4 regions of the Agrobacterium sp. 5Ca39 genome follow, and region 2 is predicted to be linked to each of the others. Evidence: riboswitches for the same ligand, from Rfam matches in the RefSeq annotation. Region 2 holds a riboswitch; each other region holds the start of a gene.
The links. A riboswitch is a leader RNA that binds a small molecule or an ion and turns the genes downstream of it on or off. The one in region 2 is predicted to bind cobalamin.

Region 1: another riboswitch for cobalamin. It lies ahead of ACZ47E_RS12080 (DUF1636 family protein); the one in region 2 lies ahead of ACZ47E_RS16415 (ABC transporter substrate-binding protein).
Region 3: another riboswitch for cobalamin. It lies ahead of ACZ47E_RS02555 (CbtB domain-containing protein); the one in region 2 lies ahead of ACZ47E_RS16415 (ABC transporter substrate-binding protein).
Region 4: another riboswitch for cobalamin. It lies ahead of nrdH (glutaredoxin-like protein NrdH); the one in region 2 lies ahead of ACZ47E_RS16415 (ABC transporter substrate-binding protein).

Annotation. Positions count from the first base shown of each region.
Region 1 covers NZ_AP026436.1:2,460,870-2,468,393, forward strand. The annotation lists gene cobN (cobaltochelatase subunit CobN) at 1-1,354, opposite strand, end outside; gene cobW (cobalamin biosynthesis protein CobW) at 1,357-2,394, opposite strand; gene ACZ47E_RS12080 (DUF1636 family protein) at 2,391-2,816, opposite strand; cobalamin riboswitch at 2,935-3,151, opposite strand; gene cobO (cob(I)yrinic acid a,c-diamide adenosyltransferase) at 3,285-3,902, shown strand; gene ACZ47E_RS12090 (cobyric acid synthase) at 3,904-5,361, shown strand; gene cbiB (adenosylcobinamide-phosphate synthase CbiB) at 5,348-6,313, opposite strand; gene cobD (threonine-phosphate decarboxylase CobD) at 6,312-7,358, shown strand; gene ACZ47E_RS12105 (L-fuconate dehydratase) at 7,340-7,524, opposite strand, start outside.
Region 2 covers NZ_AP026437.1:567,410-574,933, reverse strand. The annotation lists gene ACZ47E_RS16435 (class I SAM-dependent methyltransferase) at 1-617, shown strand, start outside; gene ACZ47E_RS16430 (pseudoazurin) at 762-1,214, opposite strand; gene ACZ47E_RS16425 (ABC transporter ATP-binding protein) at 1,211-2,008, opposite strand; gene ACZ47E_RS16420 (FecCD family ABC transporter permease) at 2,005-3,033, opposite strand; gene ACZ47E_RS16415 (ABC transporter substrate-binding protein) at 3,030-4,061, opposite strand; cobalamin riboswitch at 4,221-4,454, opposite strand; gene ACZ47E_RS16410 (GNAT family N-acetyltransferase) at 4,580-5,458, opposite strand; gene argE (acetylornithine deacetylase) at 5,683-6,807, shown strand; gene ACZ47E_RS16400 (2-hydroxyacid dehydrogenase) at 6,829-7,524, shown strand, end outside.
Region 3 covers NZ_AP026436.1:524,922-532,445, forward strand. The annotation lists gene ACZ47E_RS02520 (hypothetical protein) at 1-75, opposite strand, end outside; gene ACZ47E_RS02525 (superoxide dismutase) at 297-899, shown strand; gene ACZ47E_RS02530 (metallophosphoesterase) at 1,155-2,000, shown strand; gene ACZ47E_RS02535 (helix-turn-helix transcriptional regulator) at 1,989-2,699, opposite strand; gene ACZ47E_RS02540 (LysE family translocator) at 2,833-3,462, shown strand; gene ACZ47E_RS02545 (c-type cytochrome) at 3,580-4,014, shown strand; gene ACZ47E_RS02550 (c-type cytochrome) at 4,103-5,023, shown strand; cobalamin riboswitch at 5,070-5,307, shown strand; gene ACZ47E_RS02555 (CbtB domain-containing protein) at 5,467-5,649, shown strand; gene ACZ47E_RS02560 (CbtA family protein) at 5,660-6,373, shown strand; gene ACZ47E_RS02565 (hypothetical protein) at 6,377-6,691, shown strand; gene ACZ47E_RS02570 (type 1 glutamine amidotransferase family protein) at 6,862-7,428, opposite strand; gene ACZ47E_RS02575 (GNAT family N-acetyltransferase) at 7,450-7,524, opposite strand, start outside.
Region 4 covers NZ_AP026436.1:2,561,292-2,568,815, forward strand. The annotation lists gene ACZ47E_RS12520 (ROK family transcriptional regulator) at 1-676, opposite strand, end outside; gene ACZ47E_RS12525 (sugar ABC transporter substrate-binding protein) at 941-1,963, shown strand; gene ACZ47E_RS12530 (ABC transporter permease) at 2,188-3,270, shown strand; gene ACZ47E_RS12535 (ATP-binding cassette domain-containing protein) at 3,270-4,052, shown strand; gene ACZ47E_RS12540 (nucleoside triphosphate hydrolase) at 4,049-4,678, shown strand; cobalamin riboswitch at 4,811-5,034, shown strand; gene nrdH (glutaredoxin-like protein NrdH) at 5,333-5,554, shown strand; gene nrdI (class Ib ribonucleoside-diphosphate reductase assembly flavoprotein NrdI) at 5,566-5,964, shown strand; gene nrdE (class 1b ribonucleoside-diphosphate reductase subunit alpha) at 5,952-7,524, shown strand, end outside.

The sequences.
Region 1 (7,524 bases), on a different replicon from region 2:
GCAAACCCGAAAGAAAACCTCGATAATCGGCAAGATCGATCGTCGCTTCCTGCTGCTCAAGGCGACCGAGCAGCGCCCTTGCCGTTTCGGGAATATCTTCGACGCAATAGCCGGCATCTGCAAGATCTCGCAGCATTTCGAGCACGCTTTGCGGCACATCCAGACCAACGGCGTAACCGGTTCGCCCCGGGGCTGCACCCGGATAATCCGGCATCAGAACGACAATGCGCCGCTCCTCCGGCGAGGTATTTTTCAGACGCAGGAAGGCCGCGATGCGGCTTGCCACCTGTTCGACACGATCCGCCTCCGGCATGTTTACGAGACTGATACCGCCATCGGTCCAAGGCTGTTTGAATGAAATCACGCCTGCGAAAATCCGGCCATCCAGTTCAGGCAGCACAATATGCATGGCTAGATCGGACGGGTTTAGTCCACGCGCATTCGCCGCCCAGCCGTCGCGGCGGGTCGTCGCCATGGCGACCTGGAAAACGGGAACGCCAAGCCGATCGAACAGCGTATGGCCATCGGCATCGCTCTGACTGGCAAAGGCCGTCGCAGCAAGGATGGCAGCGGGCTGAATATCTCTCAGCGCCTTTTCGAGAAAGCGAAGGGCATCGCCATCCTTCAGGCCGCTGACAAAAATCGGCACCGGGGAGAAACCGCGCTCGCAAAGCGCGTGAAAGAGCGCATCCACCGGCGCTGCATCCGCAGCCAGCAACATGGAGCGATAAAAGACAATAGGCAGAACGGGCGCGGCAGCCGGGAAGCCAGAGCAGGCCTCCATTTTCCCTAACACCCCCACCCCCGGCCGATAAAAGCCGGCTTTCGGCAATGGTTCAGCTTCTATCATCGGCCATGCGTCATCTCTTGCCAGAGCGGCGAGGCCACCGGCAAGACGACCCATATTATCTCTTCCGCCTTCGCGGAAAAAGGAAAGGACGGATGCCAGGATGTGTGTGTCCACGGTCGACGCCGCTTCGAGCTTTTCGTCCCTTTCACTGCATTCGCCGGGCAGAAGCAGAAGCTTTATCCCACGTCGGCGCGCCATGCTGGAAAGCTGATCGACTCCATAACGCCAGCGTTCCGCTCCACCGAGGATTCGGACAAGGATGACCGTGGCATGCTCCGCCGTCTTTTCGATCCACAGGTCAACCGACATGGGATGGCGAAGCTCGGCGAGGTTTGCGGCGGACAGGCTGGGGAGCACACTGTCCGCCTGTCGCCACGCCTGCTCAAGCCCGGCAAGATCGCTTGTCGAAAACGACAGCATCACCACATCCGATCGAGGCTGGTTGAGGTCAACCGGCTCGATCAGATCGTCGAGAGACGAGGATGTGGTGGCAAGAATATGCATCGTCAGGCGGCCAGCATCTGTTCGATCTTTTCGCGATTGATGCCCTTTTCGCCGATAATGACCAGTCGGCTGCGGCGCTGCTCGCCCGCTGCCCAGGGGCGGTCGTAATAATGATTGACCCGGCTTCCGACCGCCTGCACCTGCAGACGCATGGGCTTGGCGGAAACTTCGACAAAGCCCTTGATGCGCAGGACGTTTTCAGCCGCAGCCGTTTCGGCAATGCGCGCCGCCAGTGCTTCCGGATCGGCCACAGCCGGCAGGTCGATGACGAAGCTGTCGAAATCGTCGTGTTCATGGTCGAGTTCACCGTCATGGTGGGTGCGGCGGTTTTCGATATCCTCTTCAACGGCAAGACCAAGACCGATCAGCACGGCGGGGTCGATGGCGCCATTGGAGGCCACAACGATCTTCGCGGCCTTCGGCAGATGTTCGAGCACATGCGCCCTCGCCTTGTCGAGGCCGGCTTCATCAAGGAGATCGGCCTTCGTGAGAACGATGAGATCGGCGCAGGCGACCTGGTCCTCGAAAACTTCCTCAACCGGATCATCGTGATCAAGCGCCTCGTCATTGGCCCTCTGAGCAGCGAGCGCCTCCATGTCGTGCGCGACCTTTCCTTCAGCAAGGGCGGCGCCATCCACCACGGCCACGACGGCGTCCACGGTCACGCGGCTCTTGATGGCCGGCCATTGGAAAGCCTGGACCAGCGGCTTAGGCAGGGCAAGACCAGAGGTCTCGATCAGGATATGCTCCACCTTCGTCTGGCGGCTGAGAATTTGTTCGATCGCGGGCTGGAAATCGTCAGCCACCGTGCAGCAGATACAGCCGTTGGCCAGTTCGACGATGTTTTCTTCGGGGCAGCTTTCAATGCCGCAGCCTTTCAGGATTTCGCCGTCGATACCGATATCGCCGAATTCATTGACGATGATTGCGAGCCGCTTGCCGTCCAGCTTTTCCAGAAGACCCCGCAACAGCGTCGTTTTTCCCGCCCCTAGAAAACCGGTGACGATGGTGCAGGGAACGCGGTCCAGATGGTTGCTCATGATCTCTCCTCGGTAAAATCGAATGGGGGAATGCGCGCCACCATGCCGCGCTTTAATGGTTCGGGGCGGCCGCGCCAGGGCATCAGGCCATCTGAAGACGCAGAAAGAAGCCGCGCGCCGGTCAGCAGGTCCCCTGCATCGTCGGGTGTCAGCCCACCAAACACATAGGACCAGCCATTGGCGCTGCGCAGCACGGCACTGAGGCCACGTTTGCAGTTGGCGAGACAATTGACGGAACGGACCGCGATGCCGGACGCTTCCGCCTCTGCGGTGACGGCCTCGGCAAGACGTGAACCGGCACGTGGCTCGGCGCTGGGATCAGCTTCGTCGCGACAGCTTCGGCAAACGAAAACGACCACACCGGACGCCGTTTCATCCTGCGCGTTTCCACCAGCAAATGAAGATGTCGCTGAAATATCCAAACCGTATCGTTCCCGCGCCAAGTCAAATTCTTCGGGGTGCGGATATCGAAAACGGTATGCGCACAGGCACAGACCGGCTGTTCGACGTTATCGACTGACCGGAGCACCCCGCCCGGTAGACGTTTTTCCTGAAGCGGCAGGTCTCCTGGCTTGCGGCTCGATGAGCGCCCGGACACCGCCTTCCCGAACCGTCTCTCTGGTCCAGTGGCTTTACGGTGCGGGCTTGCCGCTTACAGTTGCGGGGGCAGCCACGGAATGACCCGTTTCAGGGTGGAACCGTGTTCCCTCTTAGCTTTTCCCGTTGCCGGGGAAAGACCGTCAGTTCCTTACCCTTAGGCCGAACGGGCTTTGGGGTCAATGCCGCCCCCCTGTGGCTCGCGCATTGCCGGGTGCGGCAAATTGGGTATAGTCGCCGCTCCGAAGGGCAGGGATAAGTTCCCGGCTGCTGGAGTGAAGAAGGAATATGCGATGACACGCGACATCAGCGACAACGAAGCCGAGCGCCATCGGCAGAAAATGGTCAACCGCAAGACGGTGCAGGATGCCGAAGTCGCGGCAAAGACCATCGAAAAAGGTCTGCTGATGATCAATACCGGCCCCGGCAAGGGCAAGTCCACGGCCGCCTTCGGCCTTGCGTTGCGTATGCTCGGCATCGGGCGCAGGGTCGGCGTCGTGCAATTCATCAAGGGTGCATGGTCGACCGGCGAACAGCAGGCGCTGGCTCTGTTCGGTGACAAGGTGGTGTGGCGTACCATGGGTGAAGGCTTCACCTGGGATACGCAGGATCTGAAGCGCGATGTTGCCGCTGCCGCGAAGGCGTGGGAAGAAGCCGTGACACTGATGGCTGACCAGACGATCGGCCTGCTGATACTCGACGAACTGAATATCGCATTGCGTTATGATTACCTGCCGCTTGACGAGGTCGTGACGACGCTGGCCAGCCGTCGGCCCGATCTGCACATCATCGTCACCGGCCGCAATGCCAAGCAACCGCTGATCGACGCCGCCGACATGGTGACGGAGATGACGCTGGTAAAACATCATTTCAAGGCGGGCGTGAAAGCACAGCCAGGGATAGAATTCTGACATGGCCGCACGGGTTCTGATGTTTCAGGGAACCGGCTCGGATGTCGGCAAATCGCTGATGGTGGCCGGTCTAGCCCGCGCCTTCGTCAGGCGCGGCCTGTCCGTCATGCCGTTCAAACCACAGAACATGTCGAATAATGCGGCCGTTACCGCCGACGGCGGCGAGATCGGCCGAGCACAGGCGCTGCAGGCGCGGGCCGCTGGCGTACCCCTCTCTGTCCACATGAATCCGGTTCTTCTGAAACCGCAGAGCGAGACCGGGGCACAGGTGGTGGTTCAGGGCAAAATCGCCGGCAATGCCAGGGCAGCCGATTACCAGCACCTGAAAGCCGGGTTGATGCCGCGCGTGCTGGATAGCTTCAACCGCCTGAAACAACAGGCCGATCTGGTGCTGGTGGAGGGGGCGGGCAGCGCATCCGAAATCAATCTGCGTGCCAATGATATCGCCAATATGGGGTTTGCGAGAGCGGCTGACGCGCCTGTGATCCTCATCGGCGATATTGACCGCGGCGGCGTCATCGCCAGCCTTGTCGGTACCAAAGTCGTACTCGAACCTGACGATGCGGCGATGATCGAAGGTTTCATCGTCAACCGCTTTCGCGGTGATCCCGCGTTGTTTTCGGACGGCATGCGGATAATTCAGAAAAGGACAGGCTGGGCCTCGATAGGCCTTCTGCCGCATTTCTCCGATGCCACGAAACTGCCGGCTGAGGACGCGCTCGGTCTTTCCGGCCCGGCTGAGCGAAAACCCGGCGCAAAGATCCGCATCGCCGTGCCGATCCTGCCGCACATTTCCAATTTCGATGATCTCGACCCTCTGGACATGGAGCCGGACGTGGAACTGATCCGCGTGCGGCCGGGCGAGACCATTCCCGCCGATTGCCGGCTGGTTTTGCTGTGCGGTTCAAAATCCACCATTGCCGATCTCGCCGTGCTGAAAGATGCGGGTCTGGACATCGACATAAAGGCGCATGTGCGCCGCGGCGGCTACGTTCTCGGCCTTTGCGGTGGCTACCAGATGCTCGGAAAAACCGTTGCGGATCCTGACGGTATCGAGGGATCACCTGCGACTGTGGACGGGCTCGGCCTGCTTGATGTCGACACGGTTTTGACGGGTGACAAGCGACTCGTTTCCGTTCAAGGCGTGAGCTTTGATGGTGTTGGTTTATCCGGCTACGAAATGCATGTGGGGAAAACCACGGGAGCAGCAGGCAATCTGGTGTTTTCGACGATCGACGGGCATTACGATGGAAGCATCTCACCCGACGGCCGTGTCTTCGGCACCTATATTCACGGCCTTTTTGCTCATGATAGCCAGCGCGGCGCATGGTTGGAGCGTCTCGGCGGGTGCGGCACCGACCTGAACTATGATGCGCAGGTGGATGCGGTTCTCGACCGTCTGGCTGCGCATATGGAACAGCACCTCGATCTCGACGGGCTGCTGGCTATAGCGCGATAAGGATCGCCAGAAGCCCGAATAGGCCGATCAGCAACAGGTCCGCAATCCGTGCCAGCCGCAACGCCGTGCGAATATCGCCGGCGACCAGCGCAGACCTTCCGCCGTCCCCCATGAAACGCGCTTCGATCATCTGTCCGCCGTAAGAACGCGGTCCGGCAAGCGCAAAACCCAGCGCGCCGGCCAGCGCCGCTTCCGGCCAGCCCGCATTGGGAGAGCGGTGGTGGCGCGCATCGCGACGGATCGCGGCAATGGCCGCTTTTGGCGACGCGCCCTCGACAAAAAATGCGGCGACCACAAACAGGCTGCCGCTCAATCTCGAAGCGGGCAGATTGATGAGATCGTCAAGCCGGGCCGAAGCCCAGCCGAACGCTTCATGGCGAGGCGAACGATGACCGATCATGCTGTCGGCCGTATTGACCGCCTTATAAGCCGCGCCACCTGGCAGGCCCAGAAGCCCCATCCAGACGGCAGGGGCGACGATGCCATCGGAAAAGTTCTCGGCGAGACTTTCGATCGCCGCCCGGCAGATCGCCGCCTCATCCAGCTTTTGCGGGTCGCGGCCGACGATCATCGAGACAGCCTTGCGGCCACCCTCAACTCCTTCACGCTCCAGCGCAGTCGCAACCGCCTCCACATGCTGTTCCAGACTTTTCTGTGCCGGAAGCGAAGCACCGAGGATGGCGACCGCCAGAAGTCCGAAGGGCAGGAAAAGCAGAACAGATTGCGCAAACCATGCAAGGATCACCGTCAGCCCGACAAAAACAACCAGCGCCACAACACCGGCGGCCTTGCGCCGTGAAAATGACGCGCTGTCCCGGTTCCATTTTTGGTCCAGCAGCGCGATAAGCGAACCGACCCAGGTGACAGGATGGCCGATATGTTTGAACAGCCAGTCCGGATAACCGGTCAGGCGTTCGATCACGAGCGACAGGAAAGCGAGAGCGAGGAACATGGGCGAGACAATATCAGAAATGGCACAGGCTGCGATCCGCCACGGCGGCAATCTCGGCAGAGCGCGCCTGATGTTTCCAGACGCGTCTGAACCGTGGATCGACCTTTCGACCGGAATCAACCCGCATCCCTATCCGTATTCTGCCGTTCCCGCCAGCGCATTCGCTCGCCTGCCGGAGCCCGAGACGGCCGACTATCTGAAACGGCTGGCCGCACTCCATTTCGGCGCACCCTCCGCCCGACATGTCACGCTATCGCCCGGCACCCAGATGCTCATGCCGCTGCTGGCTCAAACCGCACTTGCCCGGAGCGCCAAGAGCGGCGCGGTGCTGTCACCTGCCTACGCGGAACATGCCCGCACCGCACGCATGGCCGGGCTGACCATGAGGGAAGTGGAGCATGTCAGCGACCTGATCGCTCACGACTACGTGGTGGTGGTCAATCCCAACAATCCCGACGGACGGATCATCGATCGCGAAACTCTTTTGCGGCTCGCCGATTCAATGCATCGAAACGGCGGCCTGCTGGTGGTGGATGAAGCCTTCATCGAAACCGGAGGCGCCGAGAGCCTTGCGGATAGTGTTGATCGGCATGCTCTGGTCGTCCTTCGTTCCTTCGGCAAATTTTATGGCCTGGCGGGAATCCGGCTTGGTTTTGCAATTGCGCACCCTGATATCGCTGCGGGGTTGGAGGCGAGGCTCGGGCCATGGGCGGTTTCCGGCCCGGCGCTGCACATTGCAACGGAAGCCTTGGCGGATGGAACGTGGCAATCTGCGATGCGGCTGCGTCTCGCGGATGAAGCACGACGCATGAATTGCCTTTTGGAAAAAGCGGGTCTGAACGGGGTTGGCGGCACGCCTCTGTTCACACTGGTGCGGGACGAGCGTGCCAAGGCCCTGTTCGATCATCTCGGCCGTCTCGGAATACTCGTGCGCATTTTCGATGAAAGGCCGCACGACATCCGTTTCGGCCTTCCGGGTAGCGACGCTGAGTGGCAGCGCCTTCAAGCGGCGCTGCTCTCTTTCGATCATCCCTCGAAAGTGTAGGTTTCAATCGACTCCGGCTTCATTTCGATGGAGAAACCCGGCAGTTTCGGCGGCATATAAGCGGCGTTTCTGATATCGCAGGGCTCGATGAAATGCTCGTGTAGGTGATCCACATATTCGATGACGCGACCTTCCTTGGTGCCTGAAACCACCAGATAGTCGATCA
Region 2 (7,524 bases):
TCATCTCTCACCTCATGGACGATCTGGGATTTCAGGTTACCGGCATGGACTGGTCCGAAACAATGCTGGCGCTTGCCCGTGAAAAAGCAAAAAGCCGTGGGCGTAGCATCCGTTTCTTCGTCGGCGATGCCGAAAACACGATGGAGCCGGATGAGAGCGCCGATGTCATCATCACCCGCCATCTGGTCTGGACGCTGGTCGATCCACGGGCAAGTTTCGCGGAGTGGTTCCGAGTGCTGAAACCGGGTGGACGCCTGCTGATCGTGGATGGCGATTTCGTCAATACTAGCTGGCGCGAAAAACTGGTAAAGAAACTTGCGGCAGGTCTCGAAGGCTTGGGATTGGTCAAACAGGATCAGCCGCACAAGCCAGCGGATCCGGAAAATACCTTCACCAGCATCCTGTCGCGTGTCTATTTTTCAAACGGTGCGAGAGCCGGCGAAGTTGCAGCGCTTCTGCGACAGACGGGTTTCGAACCTGTTGCAATCGATCAGGAACTCCAGGCCATTCACCGCGCCCAGGCGAAAAATTTCAGCCTGCTGAAAGGTATACTCCGGGGACTGCAGCATCGTTATGCAGTCTGCGCGGTGAAGCCGGGCATCACAGGCAAAACCTGAGGCTCCGTCTGTGTCCTCAGGCCAGATTGTGAGATCCAGAGCGTCAAGTCCCTGACCGTAGAAGACTGTCTTCTGATGACCAATGCGCAACGGTGACTGGGGGGCGGATCATTCCCTGCCCTGTTGCACGGACTGACCGGCACCTCATTTTTCCGCGCGCTCGAAAAGTTCCTCGAAGCGCGGTTTTGCCCGAGCTGGCATATCGACCGTCCGGTAGCTCTGCGGCAGGGTCGCATCGCCGACCTTGATCAGCATGACCATGCCCATGCCATAATGCGGTGAACATTTGATACCGTAGAAACCCGGCTTGTCGAAACCGGTCTCGAATTCATCATTGATCCGGCTTTTGAAACCTTCCACACCTTCAGGAACCATCCCCTCAACGGTCGCGGCATTGTGACTCTTGTGGGTCGGCACGAAGCGTACGCGATCACCGGCGGTGATCTCCAGAAAATCGGGCTCGAACACCATTGGGCCCTTCTCGCCCCTATTCAGCATTTTCACCTCGAAGGTTTCTGCCGAGGCATGTGCGGATAAACCCGACCCCATGAGGAGGGCAACGCCTGCAACTCTTGCAAGCCTCAGCAATTTCATCATGCCATGACCTTTCTTGCATGATCGGCCCGTCCGTGGGCCGGCAGAAAACGAATGTGCGAAAAGCCGCTTCCATCAACCGTCGCAACGCATTCCACTCCGAAGACGGACGCTATCGTTGCCGGCGTCAGGACTTCGCGCGGCGCGCCGATGGCGATCATCTCACCGCGATGCATAATGGCGACGCGGTCGCAAAACATGGCGGCGTGATTGAGATCATGAAGGGCCGCCACAACGGTCAATCCCTGCCGGCGCACCAGATCGAGCAAGCCGATCTGGTGGCCGATGTCGAGGTGATTGGTAGGCTCGTCCAGCAGCAGAATATTGGGCTCCTGCGCCAATGCGCGGGCGATATGCAGTCGCTGGCGCTCACCACCGGAAAGGTGGTGCCAGCTGCGCTCCGCCTTGTCGGCCATGTCGACATTATCGAGCGCGGCCTCGACGATCGCGTCGTCATGCGAAGACCACGCCGAAAGTGGACCGAGATAGGGCGTGCGCCCCAATTCCACCGCCTGTCGTGCCGTGATGCGCTCGGTGGTTTCGGCCTGCTGCTCCACAAAAGCCAGCCGGCGAGCGAGTTCACGCCGTCCGAGGGAGGCGAGCGGATCGCCGCCGAGCATGACGTGACCCTGGCGCGGCTTGCGGATGCCGGCCAGCATGGAGAGCAGCGTGCTTTTACCGGACCCATTCGGGCCGATTATGCCGAGAAACTCTCCGGAGCCGACATCGAGCGAGACACCGCGTACGATGTCGATATTGCCTGCGCGAAATTTCAGGTCATGAGCGGATAGCTTCACGAACGTCCCCTCTTCTGTCCGAGGATGAAGGCGAAGGCGGGCGCGCCGACGAGCGCGGTGATAACGCCGATGGGCAGCACCTGCCCGGGAATGACGATGCGGGAGAGAATATCGGCGATGATCATGAATACCGCACCGGTCAATGCTGTCACCGGCAGCAGCAGCCCATGGCGGACGCCGACGAAGATGCGTGCCGCGTGGGGAATGACGAGGCCGACAAAGCCGATGGACCCGACCAGCGAGACCATCACCGCCGTCATGATCGCCGAAACCGAGATCAGTACTGCATAGGTCCGCCGCACCGGAATGCCGAGCGAGGCGGCCGCCTGCCCGCCGAAGGCGAAAGCATCAAGCGCCCGGGCGTGCCAGAGGCAAACCGCAAGACCGGCAACACTGACCGGCAGGGCCAGCCACACATCCGGCCAGCGCACGCCCGAGAGGTTCCCCAGCAGCCAGAACATGATACCGCGCGCCTGTTCGGCATTGGCGGATTTGGTGACGATGAAGGACGTCATGGCATTGAACAGTTGCGAACCGGCCACCCCGGCCAGGATGATGGCACTGTTGCCGTGCCCTGCACGCACCGCCAGAAGACTGACAAGCGAGAATGCGACGAAGGCACCGATCAGTGCCCCCGCCGGCATTGTCAGAAAGCCCGCCCCAAAGCCGAGAAGGGCCACGCCCACCGCTCCGGTGGAGGCCCCCGCGGAAATACCGAGAATATAGGGGTCGGCAAGCGGGTTGCGCAGCAGCGATTGCAGAACCGCGCCGGCAAGCGCCAGCGAAGCCCCGCAGCAGGCGGCCACGACGGCGCGGCTGAGACGATAGCTCCACACAATTCCCTCATCCAGCGGCTCCAGCGGATAACCGGCGTCAAACACCCGGTTGGCGATGGTTTTCGCCACCACATCGAATGGAATGGCGGTTTCGCCGATGGCCGCCCCGGCCATCAGCGCGCCGAGCAGCAGGGCGAGCGCGGCAAAAACCAGCCCTCCTCTGCCGAGATGGATTGAAAACCCGCTCACTTGGCGAGACCGGCAGCCGAAATTGCCTCAGCCAGCGTTTCAATGCCTTCGATCGTCCGGATGGTCGGGTTCATCGCCTGGGCATCCATCTCGAAGACGTGACCTTCCTTGACAGCTGGCATGATGCTGGCCACGGGATCGGTGGCGAGGAATTTCTGCTTGACGGCGATGTCGTCAGCCGGGAAACGGCGGCGGTCCATCTTTCCGGCCACAATCACCGAAGGATTGGTCTTGGCGATGGTTTCCCAACCGACCGTTGGCCATTCTTCGTCGCTCTCGATCACATTCTTCAGGCCGAGCGCCGACATGATGTAGCCGGGCGCGCCATTGCGGCCCGCCACATAGGGATCGATATCCAGTTCCGCGCTGGAGAACCAGAACACGGCGGAAAGCTTGCCGTTTGCGGAAGCAATCTTCGCGCGGGCAGCCTCTTCCCTTTTCTTGAGATCATTGACCACTTCTTCGCCGCGATCCTGGACGTTGAAAATCTGCGCAAGGTCGCGGATTTCCTGATAGATCAAATCCATTGTGAAGCCGGTCTTGCGCACGCCGTCGCCGCCCCCGGAATTGTCCTTGCCCACGCAATCTGCCGGCGAGGTGTAAACAGGAATGCCGAGTTCGGCGAATTGCGCCGGCGTACCGACAACGCCCTCGGGGCCGATCTGCCACTGGAACTGTGTTGTGACGAGGTCCGGCCTCTTTCCGACGACGGCCTCGAAGCTTGGATCATTGTCGGCCAGACGCTCCACCCTGGAATTGGCCTGCTCATAGCCCGCAAGGACCGGGCCGATCCACAGGGCCGTGCCAACGACCTTGTCGGCCAGCCCGAGCAGATAAAGAACCTCAGTCGTGCTCTGGCCGACGGAGACGGCGCGGGCGGGCGGCTGCTTGAAAGTGATGTCGTGACCGCAGCTTTTGATTGTCAAGGGATATACCGTTTCCGCAGCATTGGCGGTGGCGGCGGGCAGAACTGCAAGCGTAGCAGCGAGAAAGCCGGCGCGGACCGGCAGGCGTCCAGAATGAAACATGTGTTCTCCAATCGAAATGAAATCGCTTGTTCCAGAGCAGCGGCGTCAGAGCGCGCAGCAACCACGGAACGTCTTGTACGGAGAACGGTAACAGGACGCAAACCAAATGTTATGAAATAACATTACAATCTCCTCTTCCGGGCTTCCCCGCCCGTAACGATGGTTTATATTTTGACGGCAGGTCTCCTGACTCACGGATTTGCGCCTTTCATCTGCCTTCCCGCATTCCGGAGAATGCAGTGGCATGACGCCATCTGCGTCACGAGGATGAGCGGCAATCCGCTTACAGTTGCGGGGGCAGCCACGGCATTGGGCGATAATCATCACCCGCACCGTGTTCCCTATTAATCCCTTCGCCTTTCGGCTGCAGGAACCGTCGCTTTCTCACATAAGGGTCAAGGGGCAGTGCGTCAATCATCAAAGCATGTTTCTAGCGCAGCGGAACGCATCGCGTCGGGCGACGCCCGAAACAGGACCACCACATAATCAGTCGAATTGAGGCGGTTCAAAACTGCGCTTCAGCACAGCGATGGACCCGCAAGGGCGAAAATCCTCGCCGGACCCGAACCCGCAGGCTGCGGCGCCTGTTTCGACATGGTGGTAAGAGTTTCGATCACGACCAGGCCGGATTGCGTCAGAAAATCGGTCAATACGCTCTGGTCTTGCACGGCATCCAGACGGACGAGCTGATCGTCCAGATCGGCAAAATGCCGACTCACCAGCGCGACCGCATCTTTCTCCTCAACTGCGACGACCGGACCGACGATGTGACCTCGCCCGGCCGCCCGCCGCAGCGCGAAAGCCACCAGACGATCGACCTCGAAAAGGCCATAGCCAGTATTGTCGCGCAGAAGACGTTGCAGCACGCCCCGCCTCGATACGCCCAAAGCCACCCGGTCAATCGTCACGACCGCCGACAAATGATCTTCCGAGAGGGGCTCGATCCGTTGCTTTCTGCCAAGCCCCGGTGTCTGCACGGGGGAGCGCGCCCTGCCCCTGAACAACTGCACCTTTTCCGCATCTCCGGAAAAGCCGAGCCCTGCAAAAAGACGACGTGACACGCCCGTGGCGTTCAGCCGCAAGACGGTTGCCGGGTATTTTGCCAGAAGCTGCCGCACCAGCCAGGGCGCCACGCCACGCCCCTGCAGACGTGGCGATACGATGACCATGCCGAGCGTCGCGAAACCCTGATCATAGGGAAAGAGCATCGCTGTCGCGACAACACGGTCGATCTCGTCCAGCGCAGCGAGACCGACACCGCATTGCCTCAGGAAACACCATTCATTGGCGTGATAGCGCCATCCGACCGCCATGGAGAGGGCGTGCAGACGATCTGCCTCCACATCGGCAATATCCACGGTCCGCAACTCGAAACTATCGACTTTGAGCAGCTCCATCGCAAACGGCTCTCACTCCCTCCAGCGCGGGGAACCAGCGTTCCCGGCGTCCAAGCCATGACGTCCGAGGATAACGAGCCATGCCAGCACGAATTTTCTGAAAGCACTGGAAGGACACAACAATCTACCGAAATACCTCGCTTTTCAGCAGATAAACGCCTTCGGCCGTTCTAAGCTTTTGCAATGAGCAATGCGGCCATCATAACGGGCCAATGGGGACGACCATGAACGCAATCGAAATCCTTGAGCGTCTCGTCGCCTTTCCGTCAGTGGTGGGAACGGCCAATGGCGACATTGCCGGATGGATTGCCGAATATTTGGAAAGCCATGGCGCAAGAGTATCCGTGATTCCGGGGCCGGAGGGAGACCGCGCCAATCTCTTCGCCACCTTCGGACCGGCCGATCGGGCCGGTTACATTCTGTCCGGCCACATGGATGTGGTACCCGCCGGAGAACCGGAATGGTCTTCCGATCCTTTCCGGCTGAGAACGGAAAACGACAGGCTTTACGGACGCGGGACGACCGACATGAAAGGTTTTCTGGCAACCGTCCTCGCCGCAGCCCCTGCCTATTCGCGCATGACGCTTCAGCGCCCCGTGCATATCGCCTTTTCCTACGACGAGGAGGCAGGTTGCCGCGGTGTTCCCCATCTCATCGCGCGCCTGCCGGAACTGTGCGCGCCACCGGCGGGCGCCATTATCGGCGAGCCCAGCAATTTGCGTTCCGTGCGTGCCCACAAGGGAAAAGCCGCGGCGCGGGTCAGCATCCGTGGCAGGTCAGGCCATTCTTCACGGCCCGATCAGGGAGTGAACGCCATTCATCTGATGGCAGGCATCATCGCGACGGCGGTGGAGGCGGCAGACGCGTTGACCCGGGGTCCTTTAGAGAAGACCTTCGAGCCGCCCTACTCTTCCCTGCAGATCGGTACCGTCAACGGCGGACAGGCGATCAATATCATTCCCGATCAATGCGCCATCGAACTGGAGGCAAGGGCTATTTCAGGTGTCTCGCCAATCGACCTGCTGGAGCCGGTACGACGTAGCGTGGAGGCGCTCACCGCGACAGGTGTCGATATCGAATGGCTGCCGATGAGCGCCTATCCGGCGCTGTCGCTTCTCGCCGAGGCCCCGCTTGCCTCGCTTTTGGAGGAACTGACCGGCACTCCCGGTCTCGCGGCCGTCAGCTATGGCACGGAGGCCGGGCTCTTTCAGGCTGCGGGCATCGACGCCATCATCTGCGGCCCCGGCGATATCGGCCGCGCCCATAAACCGGACGAATTCATAACAGCGGGCGAACTTTCCGCCTGCCAGTCGATGCTGGAAATGCTCGGCCGGCGCTGCACGGCATGAACCCTCGAGACCACGGATCAGATGACATTTCTCTTTAACTCCGACGCCAGACGCGGCGAAATCTTCCGGCAGGCCCTGGCTGACGAATTGCCGGATCTCCCCTTCGCAATGGATGCCTCCAAGGTCGATCCCGATGCAGTCCGTTACCTCATCACCTGGACGGTGCCGGAGGATATAGCGCGTTATCGTAACCTCGAAATCCTCTTTTCGATCGGGGCCGGTGTGGACCAGTTTCATATCGATACGGTCCCGCAGACGGTGAAAGTCGTACGCATGGTGGATGAGGGGATCATCCGCATGATGCAGGAATACATCTGCCTCGGCGTGCTCGCCCTTCACCGCAATCTCCCCGCCTATCTGAAACAGCAGCGGCAGCAGTTGTGGAAGGCGCTGCCGCAACGGCAGGCAGAAGACTGCCGGATTGGCGTTCTTGGCCTCGGCATGCTGGGCGTCGCAGCGCTGGAGCGGTTAAGAACTTTCGGCTTTCCGCTCGCCGGCTGGAGCCGGTCGCCGCGCGAGATCGATGGCGTCACCTGTCACCATGGCGATGACGGGCTGAAAGCCATACTCTCTACCAGCGACATCCTCATCTGCCTGCTGCCGCTGACGGACGAGACCACCGGACTTCTCAACGCCCAGCGCCTGAGCCTTTTACCCGATGGCGCGGGACTTGTTCACGCCGGACGTGGCAGACAGCTCGATCACGGCGCACTCCTC
Region 3 (7,524 bases), on a different replicon from region 2:
AGATGCGGACGCAGGCAGGACAGCCGACGAGACGGCAACAAGGAGGGCGGCTGTGTGGATCATCGGGCGTATCATGGAATTTCCTTCCTGCAATCTCGATCAAAAGCGAACCGATAGGGTGGAAAACGGTACGCCAGCGATGTGAAACAAATATGGTGGCGGCCGGCGCGAGAGGAATTTTCTCTTTTGGCGGAACATTTTGATAATTCACAGGTTGCCCAAACAGAGCTTCGCTCCTATGGTCCGCTCACACGGTTTCTAGGAGCGGTAACGCGCTGCAAAAAGGAGTAAAAACCATGGCCTTCGAACTTCCCGAACTCCCCTACGACTACGACGCGCTTGCACCTTACATGTCGCGCGAGACGCTCGAGTTCCATCACGACAAGCACCACAAGGCGTATGTCGACAACGGCAACAAGCTTGCAGCTGAAGCCGGTCTTTCCGACCTGTCGCTCGAAGAAGTCGTGAAGAAGTCCTTTGGCACCAATGCCGGTCTCTTCAACAATGCGGCCCAGCACTACAACCACGTTCATTTCTGGAAGTGGATGAAGAAGGGCGGCGGCGGCAACAAGCTGCCGGGCAAGCTCGAGCAGGCAATTGCCTCCGATCTCGGCGGTTACGACAAGTTCAAGGCCGATTTCATCGCAGCCGGCACCACGCAGTTCGGCTCCGGCTGGGCGTGGCTGTCCGTCAAGAACGGCAAGCTCGAAATCTCCAAGACCCCGAACGGCGAAAACCCGCTGGTTCACGGTGCAGAACCGATCCTCGGCGTCGACGTATGGGAACACTCCTACTACATCGACTACCGCAACCTGCGTCCGAAGTACCTCGAAGCCTTCGTCGATAACCTCATCAACTGGGACTACGTCCTGGAGCGTTACGAAGCTGCTGCCAAGTAAGGCTTGCGACAAGCGTGGTTGCTGATCGAGGCAGCCACCTCTTGCGCGACGTCATCCTCGGCCTTGTGCCGAGGATCCGCGGATGTTCCCTGACACGGGATGTCAGCAGATGCGCCGGGACAGGCCCGAGAATGGCGACGGAAAGCTTGCGGAACCACCTATTGAACACCCGGCTCTCAGGCCGGGTGTTTTGCTTTGGAGCATATTCTGCTCCTGTCACAAGCCTGTCATCCGCCGGGTTTATCGCGGCGCATCATGACTGAAAAAACAACTCCTCTCTTCTCCTTCGGCATAGTCGCCGATCCCCAATATGCCGATATCGATCCGCGTCCCGAGATGGGCCGTCATTATCGCGAAAGTCCCAAAAAGCTCGCGGAGGCGGTGGATGCCTTCAATCGCGAAGATCTGGCCTTCGTCGTGACGCTGGGCGACATCATCGATCGCGGTTTTGAAAATTTCGATGCGATCCTTGCCGTTTACGACCGGCTTCGCCACCGCTCGCTCCTGCTGCCGGGCAATCACGATTTCGCCGTTGCCGCCGAGCATTTGCCTGGCGTCCACGCCCGCCTCGGCATGGCCGCCGCCTGGCATGATTTTACCGTCGGCGGCATCCGCTTCGCCGTGCTTGATGGCAATGACGTCAGCCTTTTCGCCCCACCGGTTGGGGATCCGCGTCGCACCCTTGCTGCCGAGCGGCTGAAGCGCCTCTCGGATGTAGGCGCAATCAACGCGCAGGACTGGAACGCCTCGCTTGGCGACGAGCAGTTCGACTGGCTGCGGGCGGTTCTGCAAAAGGCGGATGCGGTGGGCGAAAGAGTCATCGTGCTGTGCCACTACCCTGTCTATCCGGAGAACGCCCATAACATGTGGGACGCACCGCGCATCCTTGATCTTCTCAACGCCCATCCTTGCGCCATCGCATGGTTCAACGGCCATAACCATGAGGGCAATTACGGCGTATCGGGCAATACACATTTCGTGAATTTCAAGGGCATGGTCGACACGCCAGACCAGAACACCTTCGCCATCGCCGATGTCTTTGCCGACCGAATCGCCATTCGCGGTTTCGGGCGGGAGGAGGATCGCCTCTTAGGGCTGTGAGTAAGGGATGGCCGGCTGGTTGCTCTGCCAGCCGGCCATCCACAATTGCCGCAGCTTCTCGCCTTCGAGCTTGAAGAAACTGCCGGTCGCCCGGCAGCTCTGCACCCGGTCCGAGCGGAAATTGCGGATCGCCTGCCGCAGCTCGCACCAGGCGACAATATTCACTGTTTCGGAATAGTAGATCACCGCGATTGGCCGAACCCGCCGCCGCGTTTCCGCGCCGGCTTCATCGCGATAGATGATTTCCAGCGTCTCCTCGTCGCGCACCGCACGCCTGACCGTCGAGAGATCAAGTCCTGCCGGTGCCGGCGCGATGCTGCCCCAGGCGTGGAGGGCATTGGCGGAAAGGGTCTTTGACAGCGGTTCGGGCAGAGACGCGGCAATCTTGTCGCTCGCCTTCTTCGCGGCCCGGCGCAATTCCATATCGCCGGTGCGGTCGACCATGGCGAGCGCCAGCACGATTGCCTCGGTTTCCTCGATGGAAAACATCAGTGGCGGCAGGTTGAAACCGGGCCGGAGAATATACCCCACGCCGCGTTCCCCTGCGATGGGCACACGCATGGTCTGAAGCGCTGCCATATCGCGATAGACCGAGCGCACTGTTATCTCCAGCATGTCGGCAATCGTCTGCGCGGTCACCGGGCGGCGCGCCAGCCGCAAAATCTGGATGATCTCGAACAGTCTTGAGGCCTTGCGCATTGCCGTCTTCCCGATGGATTTTCCCACGCAACTGACACAACGCTGTCAGTTGGCGTTCCCTATAAACGGAAAAATACATTGAGAAACATGGGGTTTCTCGAATGCACCTCTATCCGGTATGAAAGATACTGACATGACTTATGCCGAAAATCTCTGGCTTTTCTTTGCTGTCCTGTTCGGCATCATCATCCTGCCGGGCATGGACATGCTCTTTGTGCTGGCAAGCGCGCTGACAGGTGGCAGGAGAACCGGCCTTTCCGCCGCCGTCGGCATGAGCGCCGGCGGCATCGTGCATTCGCTGTATGGCGCGCTGGGCGTCGGCATGCTTGCCGCATGGATGCCGTCGCTGTTCCTGCCGCTGCTTGTCGTCGGCGCGGCTTACATGGTCTGGATCGGAATCGGCCTGGTGCGCAGTGCGATTGTCGTGAACGGCGATGAGGCTGAGGCAAGCGCTTCGGTTAAAAAGGCATTCTGGCGGGCGGTGTTGACCTGCCTGTCAAACCCGAAGGCCTACCTGTTCATGATGGCCGTCTACCCACAGTTTCTCAAACCCGCCTATGGACCGATCTGGATGCAGGGGCTGGTGATGGGTGCGATGGTGGCGGTAACGCAGTTCACCGTTTATGGCGCGCTGGCGCTGACGGCGGATAGAAGCCGCGCATGGCTCGTTTCCTCTCCCGCGGCTACGATCGTCATCGGCCGCATCGCCGGTTTCATGCTGATCGCCGCAGCACTTCTCACATTGTGGGAAGCCTTGTCTTAGGCTTCTGTTTTCACGATGGAATTCACCGCAATGTGACTTCTTTTCGCCATGTGGAAAGGGCATCCTCGCGGCGTTCCATCAAGCGTCCGGCGCCCGCCGGAATCAAGGAGAGAGTGTATGAAACTGAAAACAATCGCAGCGGCCACGCTGTTCGGCTGTCTTTGCGCCGGAGCGGTCTATGCTGCCGGCGAAGTCGAAAAACGTGAAGGCATGATGAAGCAGATCGGTGGCTCCATGGGAGCGCTCGCCGCCATCTCCAAGGGCCAGAAGCCTTTCGACGCCGAAGCCGTCAAGGCCGCCGTGACGACCATCAGCACCAATGCCAAGGCTTTCCCCGACCAGTTCCCCGCCGGCACCGAGACCGGCAGCGCGGCAGCGCCCGCGATCTGGGAAAACTTTGAGGACTTCAAGGCCAAGTCCGCCAAGCTCGGCGCAGATGCGGATAAGATTCTCGCCAATCTCCCCACCGATCAGGCGGGTGTAACCACCGCCATGCAGACGTTGGGCGCCGATTGCGGCACCTGCCACCAGACCTATCGCCTGAAGAAATAATCGAACGAGTTTGAAACGCCGCTCCCGGGCGGCGTTTTTCCGTCACGAAAGACACCTGACGTTGTCAGGGGAGAATGGGGAGAGGGGCATGTCTTCCATTTGGACGAAGCTTGTGGGCGGGATCGTGGTCGCGGCCGTTGCGGGCTACGGGATTTTCGCATGGGTGACCGCGCCGCAGCGCCAGGCGCCCAGCCATTGGGTGAGCCTCGGTGAGCCGGATCTCGCCAATGGCGAGACGCTGTTCTGGGCGGGCGGCTGCGCAAGCTGTCATGCCGCGCCGGATGCTAAGGGTGAAGCGCTGTTGACGCTTTCAGGCGGGCAGGCACTGAAAAGCCCCTTCGGCACCTTTCATGTTCCAAATATTTCGTCTGATCCGCAGCACGGCATCGGCGGCTGGACGCTGGCGGAATTTGGCGATGCCATGACGCGCGGTGTGGGAAAGAACGGCGAACATCTCTATCCCTCCTTCCCCTATGCCTCTTATGCCCGGATGACGCAGAAGGACATCAATGACCTCTTCGGTTATCTGAAGGCCCTGCCGGCGAGCCAGAACGATGCGCCCGACCACGATCTGCCGTTCCCCTTCAACATGCGCATGGCGCTCGGCGGCTGGAAGTTCCTGTATTTCGACCCTTCGGCACCGCCGCGCGTCGAGCTGGCCAATGCCAATGCCGAACTTCTGCGTGGCCAATATCTGGTGGAAGGTCCGGGCCATTGCGGCGAATGCCACACGCCGCGCAATGCGCTCGGTGGCTTCCTGAAGGGCAAGTGGCTGGCCGGCGGCCCCAATCCGGAAGGCGAAGGCCGCATTCCGGACATTACCCCCGGCTCGCAAAGCATCGGAAGCTGGGCCGAGGCCGATATTTCGAGCTATCTCGAAACCGGCTTCACCCCGGAATTCGACAGTGTCGGCGGTTCCATGGTGAAGGTGCAGCAGAACATGGCGCATCTGACAGCCGAGGACCGCGACGCGATCGCCGCCTATCTGAAGGCGATCCCGGCGCGCTGAGGGTCCCGTTGGCATGCGTGCCCATTGACTCCCGTCCCCACGCGGCGGATAACAACCCTGTGATGGTTCCTTCCGGGCGTTCCGGAAGGTGAAAAGGGAACACGATAGGGAGAAATCCTCATTCGTGGCTGCCCCCGCAACTGTGAGCGGAGAGCCTGAAACGAAATGCCACTGGCAGACCCTTCGACCGAACCGGCGTTTCCGGTTGAGGCGAGGTGTTGCCGGGAAGGTGTTTCAGGTTTTGACCCGTAAGCCAGGAGACCTGCCATCACGGAAATGTCCATGCCGGCGGGGTGTCCGGAAGAGCGGAATGTCAGGGTGGCAAGATCGATGCCCCCTGTGTCAGTCTCGTATCCCCGTGGTGAAGTGTATCGCAGGCGGTCGCATGGCTTTGCCGTTCGACCGCATCCAGAGGCGCGGGGTCGCGCCGGAGAGGGGTCACCATGTCCATCCACCAGAATACGGCCAATTCAGCCGTTTCAGCAAAAACGGGCAGCTTCGCGCAATCGCTGACGGCGATCGTGCTTGGCCTGTTCGTTGTCGGTTTTGTCGGTTTCTCGCATGTGGAAGCCGTTCACAATGCCGCCCATGACACGCGTCATGCCAATGCCTTCCCCTGCCATTGAGGGGAATGTCATGTCGTCTTTTCGCAATATCGTCTTTACCGCCGTTCTCGTCGGCATCCTCGGCGGCTTAGCCGTTTCAGCCATGCAGGCTTTCGGCACCACGCCGCTCATCCTTCAGGCAGAGACCTATGAGGGCGCGGGCGGTGAAGCTGCCCACAGCCACGAGGCCACGGCGCCCGGTGCTGTGGTTCCCGCCCACGAGCACAATGAAGAGGCCTGGGCTCCGGCCGATGGTTTCGAACGCACTGCCTATACGGTTGCCGCCAATGTCCTGACCGCGATCGGTTATGCGCTGGTGCTGACCGGACTGATTTCGCTGCGCGGCACCAATGGCGGCTGGCGTGAGGGGCTTTTGTGGGGCGTTGCCGGATTTGCCGCCGTCATGCTCGCCCCGATGATCGGCCTGCCGCCGGAACTGCCGGGCAGCCCCGCCGCAGCACTTGAGGCACGGCAGATCTGGTGGCTCGCAACCGTTGCCGCAACAGCCGGCGGCATCGCGCTGATCGCCTTCCGTCGCGAACCCTGGGCGATCGTCCTGGCGCTGGTGCTGATCGTCGCGCCGCATGTGGTGGGTGCGCCCCTGCCGCCGGAAGGCGAACATGCACTGGCGCCGCTGCCGCTGGAGCGTCAGTTCATCGTCGCCGCTACGGTTACGAGCTTCGTCTTCTGGGCTTTGCTCGGAACATTGAGCACGTTTTTCCTCAACCGCTTCCAGTCGGCCTGAATCATGGAGGACGCAGCGGATTGGAGTGAGGAACTCGATGCGCTGCGTTTTGCAGTTCCCGGTCACGGCGCATACTGCGCCGTGCATCGTCTCGCCTTCAAGGCGGTACTGGGCCCGAGCCCGGCGGATGAGGCGGCTCTTGCCTTTTTCCAACACCATCAGGCCGCCTTTGTGGCGGCGGCACTCGCCAAGATCAAACGTGCAAATTTACCCGCCGGCCGCAGCCTGCATCTGAACAGCCGCGATATTCGCCGGGCGATTGCCGGGGAGGGCGGCGATCACACAGCACGTGTGTGCCGGGTGCTGGATCAGCGATAATCATCGCTGTTCTCACCTCCGTCATCCCGGCCCTGAGCCGAAATCCATCCAGCCCAAGTCCTTGGGCTGAAAGAAGTCATCTCGCCGCGCAGATGCGCGTCGGCTGGATTCCGGCTCAAGGCCGGAATGACGGGGAGTAGGGGAGTGCAAACAACCGAGGCGGCTATGCCTCAGCGATGCTCCGCCGCAAAAACCTGAAGTTCGGCCTCGGCTTCCGGACCAAAGAGGCCGAGGCTTTTCAGAATTTCCACCGCGAAACTGACCGGCGCGCTGCCGGCCGCGGTAATGATCCCGCCATCGTTGACCGCTTTCGGCTGGTCGCGGTAAAGCGTCTCGCCGCTATAGGCCGAATAGGCCCTGTGCGAAGCCAGCGAATTGCCGGTATGGGCAACGGCGTTCAGAACGCCCGTGCCTGCCAGCGCACTTGCCGCCGCGCAGATGCCGGCCACCAGTCGGTTCCTCTCGCGAAACCGGCGCACCAGTTCGCCGAGATCGGCAGCTGTTCCCTTTTCCCAGCTCAGGCCTCCGGGAATGACGAGCGCATCGATGTCAACGGCATCGAGCGCGTCATAGGATGTATCCGGCGTCACCTTCAGCCCGCCCATCGAGGTTACCGGCCGTCCGTCCGGCGTGGCATAGACGATCTCGACACCGAGATAGCTGCGCGCCGCGGCGGCAAGCAGCGCCGGCTCCCAGTCAGCAAAATCCTGGGCGAGCGCAATGGCGATCCGTGTCATGGTCGTCTCCGTGTTTTTTAATCAGGCGATGGACTGCATATAGCGCATGCCGGTCACCGGGCGAGGCGCGAAATCCATGTTTTCGTAGAAACGATG
Region 4 (7,524 bases), on a different replicon from region 2:
TCTGGCCCGCACCAAATACCAGTTCAGCACCGCAGGCGCTGGTTGCGTCATTCTGCAGAAACACCGGGTAGCTGACGTTTTCGGCGATGCCCGCCCGAATATCGACATCCCGCCACCGTTCCATCTCAATCTGCGGCGCCCCGACCTCCTGCGCCCAGTTCCAGAGTTCGAACGGGGCGGCGATACCCACACCGGCTATTTTCTGCCGTTCTGCGGGGGAAAGCTTCGATTCCAGTTCCGCCATACCCTCGATCACGAAGGGCAATATCCATTCCGGTAGCGGATAGGGGTAGGTCCTGCGGAGCTTGAGCCTGATGTGGCCGACAAAATCCATCAACACCAGATCGACGCTGCGCCGGCCGATCTTGACGCCGAAGGAGAACACGGCGTCGGGATTGAGGCGCATTGGGGTCGATGGTTGGCCGACCCTGCCGCGCAGCCTTTCGCCGCGAATGAGAAGCCCGTCCTTTTCGAGTGAGCGCATGATAACCGAAACGGTCTGCGCGGAGAGACCGCAAAGTCTGGCAATTTCGGCTTTTGACAACCCGCCATGGCGGCGAACGAGGGAGAGCACAAGCCGCTCGTTATAAGCGCGCACACCGATCTGGTTGGCGCCACCGCTCATATCCATGGTAGTGGGCGGCGCTTGCTGCGCCGTCTCGACAGATTGTCTCATAATGTCATCCTCCCGCCTTCCATATCTGCCGCGGCCGATACAGCTGGCTTTATGGCAATCTTGCTATCGCAACGTAAACGTCATTGGCGATATTCCTCCATGCCGGGCCTCAGAATGCCACACAGAATTAATAATTCAATCGGATTTATTTATTGACAGCCGTTTCCTTTGGTGGTTCCATCGGAGCTAACGATCATTGTTCTCGGAGGAGACGAGATCGTCGGGTAGCCGAATAGGTGCTCAAATATCCATTGGGAGGATCTCATGAAGACCACTGTTTCCGCTCTTCTGGGCGCGCTTGCGCTTGGCGTTTCTTTCGCTTCCGCCGCTTCCGCCGCCGACACATCTGTTTGCCTCATAACCAAGACCGACACCAATCCATTCTTCGTCAAGATGAAGGAAGGCGCGACTGCCAAGGCCAAGGAGCTTGGTGTGACGCTGAAATCCTACGCAGGCAAGATCGACGGCGATTCCGAAAGCCAGGTCGCAGCGATCGAGACCTGCATCGCCGATGGCGCCAAAGGTATTCTGATCACAGCATCGGATACCAAAGGCATCGTTCCGGCCGTGCAAAAGGCACGTGATGCGGGGCTTCTGGTCATTGCCCTCGACACGCCTCTGGAGCCTGTCGATGCCGCTGATTCCACCTTTGCCACCGACAATCTTCTGGCTGGCGAGCTGATCGGTAAGTGGGCCGCCGGCACGCTGGGCGACAAGGCCAAGGACGCAAAAATCGCCTTCCTCAACCTCACCCCTTCCCAGCCGACTGTGGATGTGCTGCGCAACCAGGGCTTCATGAAGGGCTTTGGCATTGATGTGAAGGACATCAACAAGATCGGTGACGAGAACGACCCGCGTATCGTCGGCCACGATGTCACCAATGGTAACGAGGAAGGCGGCCGTGCGGCGATGGAGAATCTGCTGCAGAAGGACCCGACCATCAATGTCGTCCACACCATCAACGAACCTGCGGCTGCCGGCGCTTATGAGGCGCTGAAGGCCGTCGGCCGTGAAAAGGACGTGCTGATCGTTTCCGTCGATGGTGGTTGCCCGGGCGTCAAGAACGTCGCGGAGGGCGTTATCGGCGCGACCTCGCAGCAATATCCGCTGCTGATGGCGGCGCTTGGCGTCGAAGCCGTCAAGAAGTTTGCGGACACGGGTGAAAAGCCGAAGCCGACAGCAGGCAAGAACTTTGTCGACACCGGCGTGACGCTGGTAACCGACAAGCCGGTCAAGGGCCTCGACTCGATCGATACGAAGGAAGGTCTCAACAAATGCTGGGGCTGATGCCTCACCGTTGAAACCCGCGGGGGCATTCGTGCCCCCGCCCTTGGGCCAGAATGAATATCAGGCACGATCCGGGGGATCGGACAAAGGAATAAACGAGCGCGTTGCGCGCCCTTCGGGGATGACAAAGGCCGCTTCAACACTTTGAAATCTACGCATCACTCTCTTTGGAGATAGACCTCGGTGTCAGGGCGGATGCGATGGAGCGATCGGGAGGAAAATCCATGAGCGATCAGCCGGTGCGGGCTCAGCCGCATAATGAATTTGAAAAAGTGCTCTCCGGAAGTTCGACGCAGGTCGCCGCTTTCGATACGCACGACAAGAGCGCGCTGGAAAAATTCCAGCACTTTCTCCATTCCAGCCCGGCAGCCGTGCCGCTTATCGTTCTGGTGCTGTCGCTGATTATTTTCGGCCTGCTCCTCGGCGGCAAGTTTTTCTCGGCCTTTTCGCTGACCCTCATCCTGCAGCAGGTCGCGATCGTCGGCATCGTCGGCGCGGCACAGTCGCTGGTCATCCTGACGGCGGGCATCGACCTTTCGGTCGGCGCGATCATGGTTCTGTCCTCGGTCGTCATGGGGCAGTTCACTTTCCGTTACGGTCTGCCAGCGGAGCTCTCCATTCTCTGTGGTCTCGCCGTTGGCGCATTTTGCGGCTTCATAAACGGCGTTCTGGTTTCGCGCATGCGCCTGCCGCCTTTTATCGTCACGCTTGGCATGTGGCAGATCGTGCTCGCGACCAACTTCCTCTATTCCGCAAATGAGACGATCCGGGCTCAGGACATTGCCCAGCAGGCACCGATCCTGCAATTTTTCGGCGCCAATCTTCGTATAGGCAATGCGGTCTTCACCTACGGCGTCATCGCCATGGTTCTGCTTGTTGCTCTGCTCTGGTATGTCCTGAACCGCACCGCCTGGGGCCGCCATCTTTATGCCGTGGGTGACGATCCGGATGCCGCAGAGCTCGCCGGTGTCAATGTCAAACGTATGCTGACCACTGTTTACACCCTGTCAGGCCTCATCTGCGCCTTTGCCGGTTGGGCTCTCATCGGCCGCATCGGGTCGGTTTCGCCGACTGCTGGCCAATTCGCCAATATCGAATCCATCACGGCGGTGGTTATCGGCGGTTTATCACTGTTCGGTGGACGCGGCTCCATCATGGGCATGATCTTCGGCGCCCTGATCGTCGGCGTCTTTTCGCTCGGCCTCAGGCTTATCGGGACAGACCCGCAATGGACCTATTTGTTGATCGGCGTCCTCATCATCTTGGCTGTCGCAATCGACCAGTGGATCAGAAAGGTAGCAGGCTGATGACAAAAGAACCCATTCTCACAGCACGCAATCTCGTTAAGCGCTATGGCCGTGTAACGGCCCTGGATCACGCCGATTTCGATCTCTATCCGGGCGAAATCCTGGCCGTGATCGGCGACAACGGCGCCGGAAAATCCTCTCTCATCAAGGCGATTTCAGGCGCGGTTACGCCCGATGAGGGGGAAATCCGGCTGGAGGGCCAGCCTGTGCAGTTCCGTTCGCCGATTGAGGCGCGCAAGGCGGGTATTGAAACCGTCTATCAAAACCTGGCCTTGTCTCCTGCACTTTCCATAGCCGACAATATGTTTCTTGGCCGGGAAATCCGTAAGCCCGGCATACAGGGCAGCCTCTTCCGCGCGCTGGATCGTCCGGCCATGGAAAAATTCGCCCGCGAAAAACTGTCGGAACTCGGCCTGATGACGATCCAGAACATCAATCAGGCGGTGGAAACCCTCTCGGGCGGTCAGCGCCAGGGCGTCGCCGTGGCACGTGCAGCCGCCTTCGGTTCCAAGGTCGTGATCCTCGACGAACCGACTGCCGCGCTTGGGGTCAAGGAAAGCCGCCGTGTCCTGGAACTTATTCTCGACGTGCGTTCCCGCGGCCTGCCGATCGTTCTGATTTCGCATAACATGCCGCATGTTTTCGAGGTTGCCGACCGCATCCATATCCATCGGCTTGGCAAGCGCCTGTGCGTCATTAATCCGAAGGACTATTCCATGTCGGATGCCGTCGCCTTCATGACCGGCGCCAAGGAAGCACCGAAGGAAACGCTTGCCGCATGACGCTGAAGCTTGAGACGATCGTCGAAGAGGTTCTTCAGCGGGCAGAAGGCCACTCCCGTTTCATCGTCGCGATTGCCGGTCCCCCTGGGGCCGGCAAATCCACGTTGGCGGATGCTCTTTGCGACGCCTTGCGCGCACGGGGCGAAACGGCCGCCATTCTGCCCATGGACGGCTTCCATATGGACAATGGCATCCTCGAAGAGCGAGGACTGCTGCCAAGGAAGGGTGCGCCGGAAACATTCGATGTGCGTGGCTTCCTCGATATCGTCTCCGCCGTTCGCAAGGGCGGGCAGGAGGTGCTTGTCCCGGTGTTTGATCGCTCCCGTGAAATCGCCATTGCGTCTGCCCGTGCGATTGCTCCGGAAACACGCTTCATCCTCGCCGAGGGCAATTATCTGCTGCTGAACGAAGCGCCCTGGACAAACCTTTCCGGAAGCTTTGATCTCACTATCTTCGTGGGTCCGTCCGTCGCGGTGCTGGAAGAGAGGCTGCGAAACAGATGGCTGGGTTATGGTCTCGATGCAGCTCAGATCCACGCCAAGCTTTTCGCAAACGATCTTCCCAACGGGAAGAGGGTGATCGAAAACGCCCGTCCCGCCGATATCCATATCGATATCTGGGAATAGATTAAGATCTTCATCTCCCGCGCGGTGTGTCCGGCCTGCCGTTAAGTCATTGTTGACCATGCGTTGAATCTTTTTGATCCACAGGGCGGGGCTTTTGTGTGTCTATTTATTGACGAGAAAATTTCCTCATATACTATATGTGGTGTTCGAGGTTCTTCCGATTCGCAAGGATTGGGAGCTAAGACGGGAATTCGGTGCGTGACGCCATCGTGGTGAAGCAAGGCCGAAACTGCCCCCGCAACTGTAAGCGGCGAGCATCGTTCCGATTTGAGTCACTGGAGCTGAGCGCTCCGGGAAGGCCGGAATAGATGTTGTGACCCGCAAGTCAGGAGACCTGCCTTGAGCGCAAACGTCCACGGGCGGGGTGTCCGGAGGAAGGTGTAGACGCAGATGATTTGCGTGCGCCCTTTTCTGCCCCCTCCAGAACAAGCTTCGGGGTGAAGTCATGCCAGTGCATATTTTTGAGTTGCTACGCTCGTCTGCGTAGGGAGTGATTTTTCTGCGGCTTTCAGCAGTTCCAGGAGAACCCAGTCGGATTTCCCAAGGAAACTCCGAGAGAGCACGCCCCACCTGAATGACAAAACCACCGCCGCCCGATTGCGATTGCAATCGGCAACGCTTTGCCGCGTCCAAAATGGCTTCGAAAGGGAAATTATGACCATCACCGTTTACAGCAAACCCGCCTGCGTCCAGTGCACCGCCACCTATCGCGCACTCGACCGCATAGGCGTTCCCTATGAGATCGTCGATATTTCCGAAGATGCTGACGCTCTCGATCATGTCCGTGGTCTCGGTTACATGCAGGTTCCGGTGGTGGTTGCCGGTGAACGCCATTGGGCGGGGTTCCGGCCGGACATGATCGGCTCGATCGGCTGAGGCGGCAGGCGATGGGTCTGATCGTCTATTATTCCAGTCGTTCCGAAAACACCCATCGTTTCCTTCTGAAACTGGGGCGGCGGTTGCTTCGCCTGCCGCTCGGCGCTGAGGATGACGTGCCTCAGGTGTCGGAACCCTATGTGCTCGTCACGCCCACCTATGGCGGCGGCGGCACCAAGGGTGCCGTGCCGAAGCCGGTCATCCGGTTTTTAAACGAGCCCTCCAACCGCAATCTCATTCGCGGCGTCATCGCGGCGGGAAACACCAATTTTGGCGCAGCTTTCGCATCCGCCGGAGATATCGTCTCGCGCAAATGCGCAGTGCCGTTTCTCTATCGCTTCGAGCTTCTCGGCACTGAGGAGGATGTCGCCAACGTCAAACATGGATTGGAACGATTTTGGACACGCTGACCGCTAGCGCGCTGCGCAAGGACACCAAACAGCCAACAGCCGCAAGCCAGACGCCGCTCGATGCAGGCCTGGACTACCACGCGCTGAACGCGATGTTGAACCTTTATGACGAGAACGGAAAAATCCAGCTCGACAAGGATCGTCTTGCTGCCCGTCAATATTTCCTCCAGCACGTCAACCAGAACACGGTGTTTTTCCATAACCTCAGGGAAAAGCTCGATTATCTGGTAGCGGAGGGCTACTACGAACAGGAGGTGCTGGACCAGTATTCCTTCAATTTCGTTCGTGACCTCTATGACGAGGCCTATGCCCGGAAGTTTCGCTTTCCGACCTTCCTCGGTGCGTTCAAATATTACACCTCCTACACGCTGAAGACTTTCGACGGAAAACGTTATCTGGAGCGTTACGAGGATCGCGTCTGCATGGTGGCGCTTTCCCTTGCGCGCGGTGATGAGCAGCTGGCACGCAATCTGGTCGACGAGATCATTTCCGGCCGCTTCCAGCCGGCGACCCCGACGTTCCTGAACGCGGGCAAGAAGAGCCGCGGCGAGCTGGTCTCCTGTTTCCTGCTGCGCGTGGAAGACAATATGGAAAGCATCGGCCGCTCCATCAATTCGGCGCTGCAGCTCTCCAAGCGTGGTGGCGGCGTTGCCCTTTCACTGACCAATATTCGCGAGGCTGGCGCGCCGATCAAACAGATCGAAAACCAGTCCTCCGGTGTCATACCCGTGATGAAGCTACTGGAAGATTCGTTTTCCTATGCCAACCAGCTCGGCGCCCGCCAGGGCGCGGGTGCTGTCTATCTGCATGCCCACCACCCCGACATCATGCGTTTCCTCGATACCAAGCGTGAAAACGCCGACGAAAAAATCCGCATCAAGACCCTGTCGCTCGGCGTTGTCATCCCCGACATCACCTTCGAGCTCGCCCGCAACAACGAGGATATGTATCTGTTCTCCCCCTATGATGTGGAGCGGGTCTACGGCGTGCCCTTCACCGAAATCTCGGTGACGGAAAAATACCACGAGATGGTCGCCGACAGCCGCATCCGCAAGAAGAAGATCAAGGCGCGCGAATTCTTCCAGGTGATCGCCGAAATCCAGTTCGAGAGCGGTTATCCCTACATCATGTTTGAGGATACGGTGAACCGCGCCAATCCGATTGCCGGTCGCATCAGCATGAGCAATCTCTGCTCGGAAATCCTGCAGGTCAGCGAAGCGAGCGCGTTCAACGCCGATCTCTCCTATAGTCACATGGGCAAGGATATTTCCTGCAATCTCGGTTCATTGAATATCGCCGCGGCAATGGATTCGGCCGATTTCGGGAAGACCATTGAAACCTCCATCAGGGCACTGACGGCGGTGTCGGACATGAGCCATATCTCCTCCGTTCCGTCTGTTGAAAAGGGAAATGACGAAAGCCATGCCATCGGGCTCGGTCAGATGAACCTGCACGGTTATCTGGCGCGCGAGCGCATCTTTTATGGCTCGGAGGAAGGCATAGATTTCACCAATATCTATTTCTACACCGTGACGTATCACGCTATCCGCGCCAGCAACC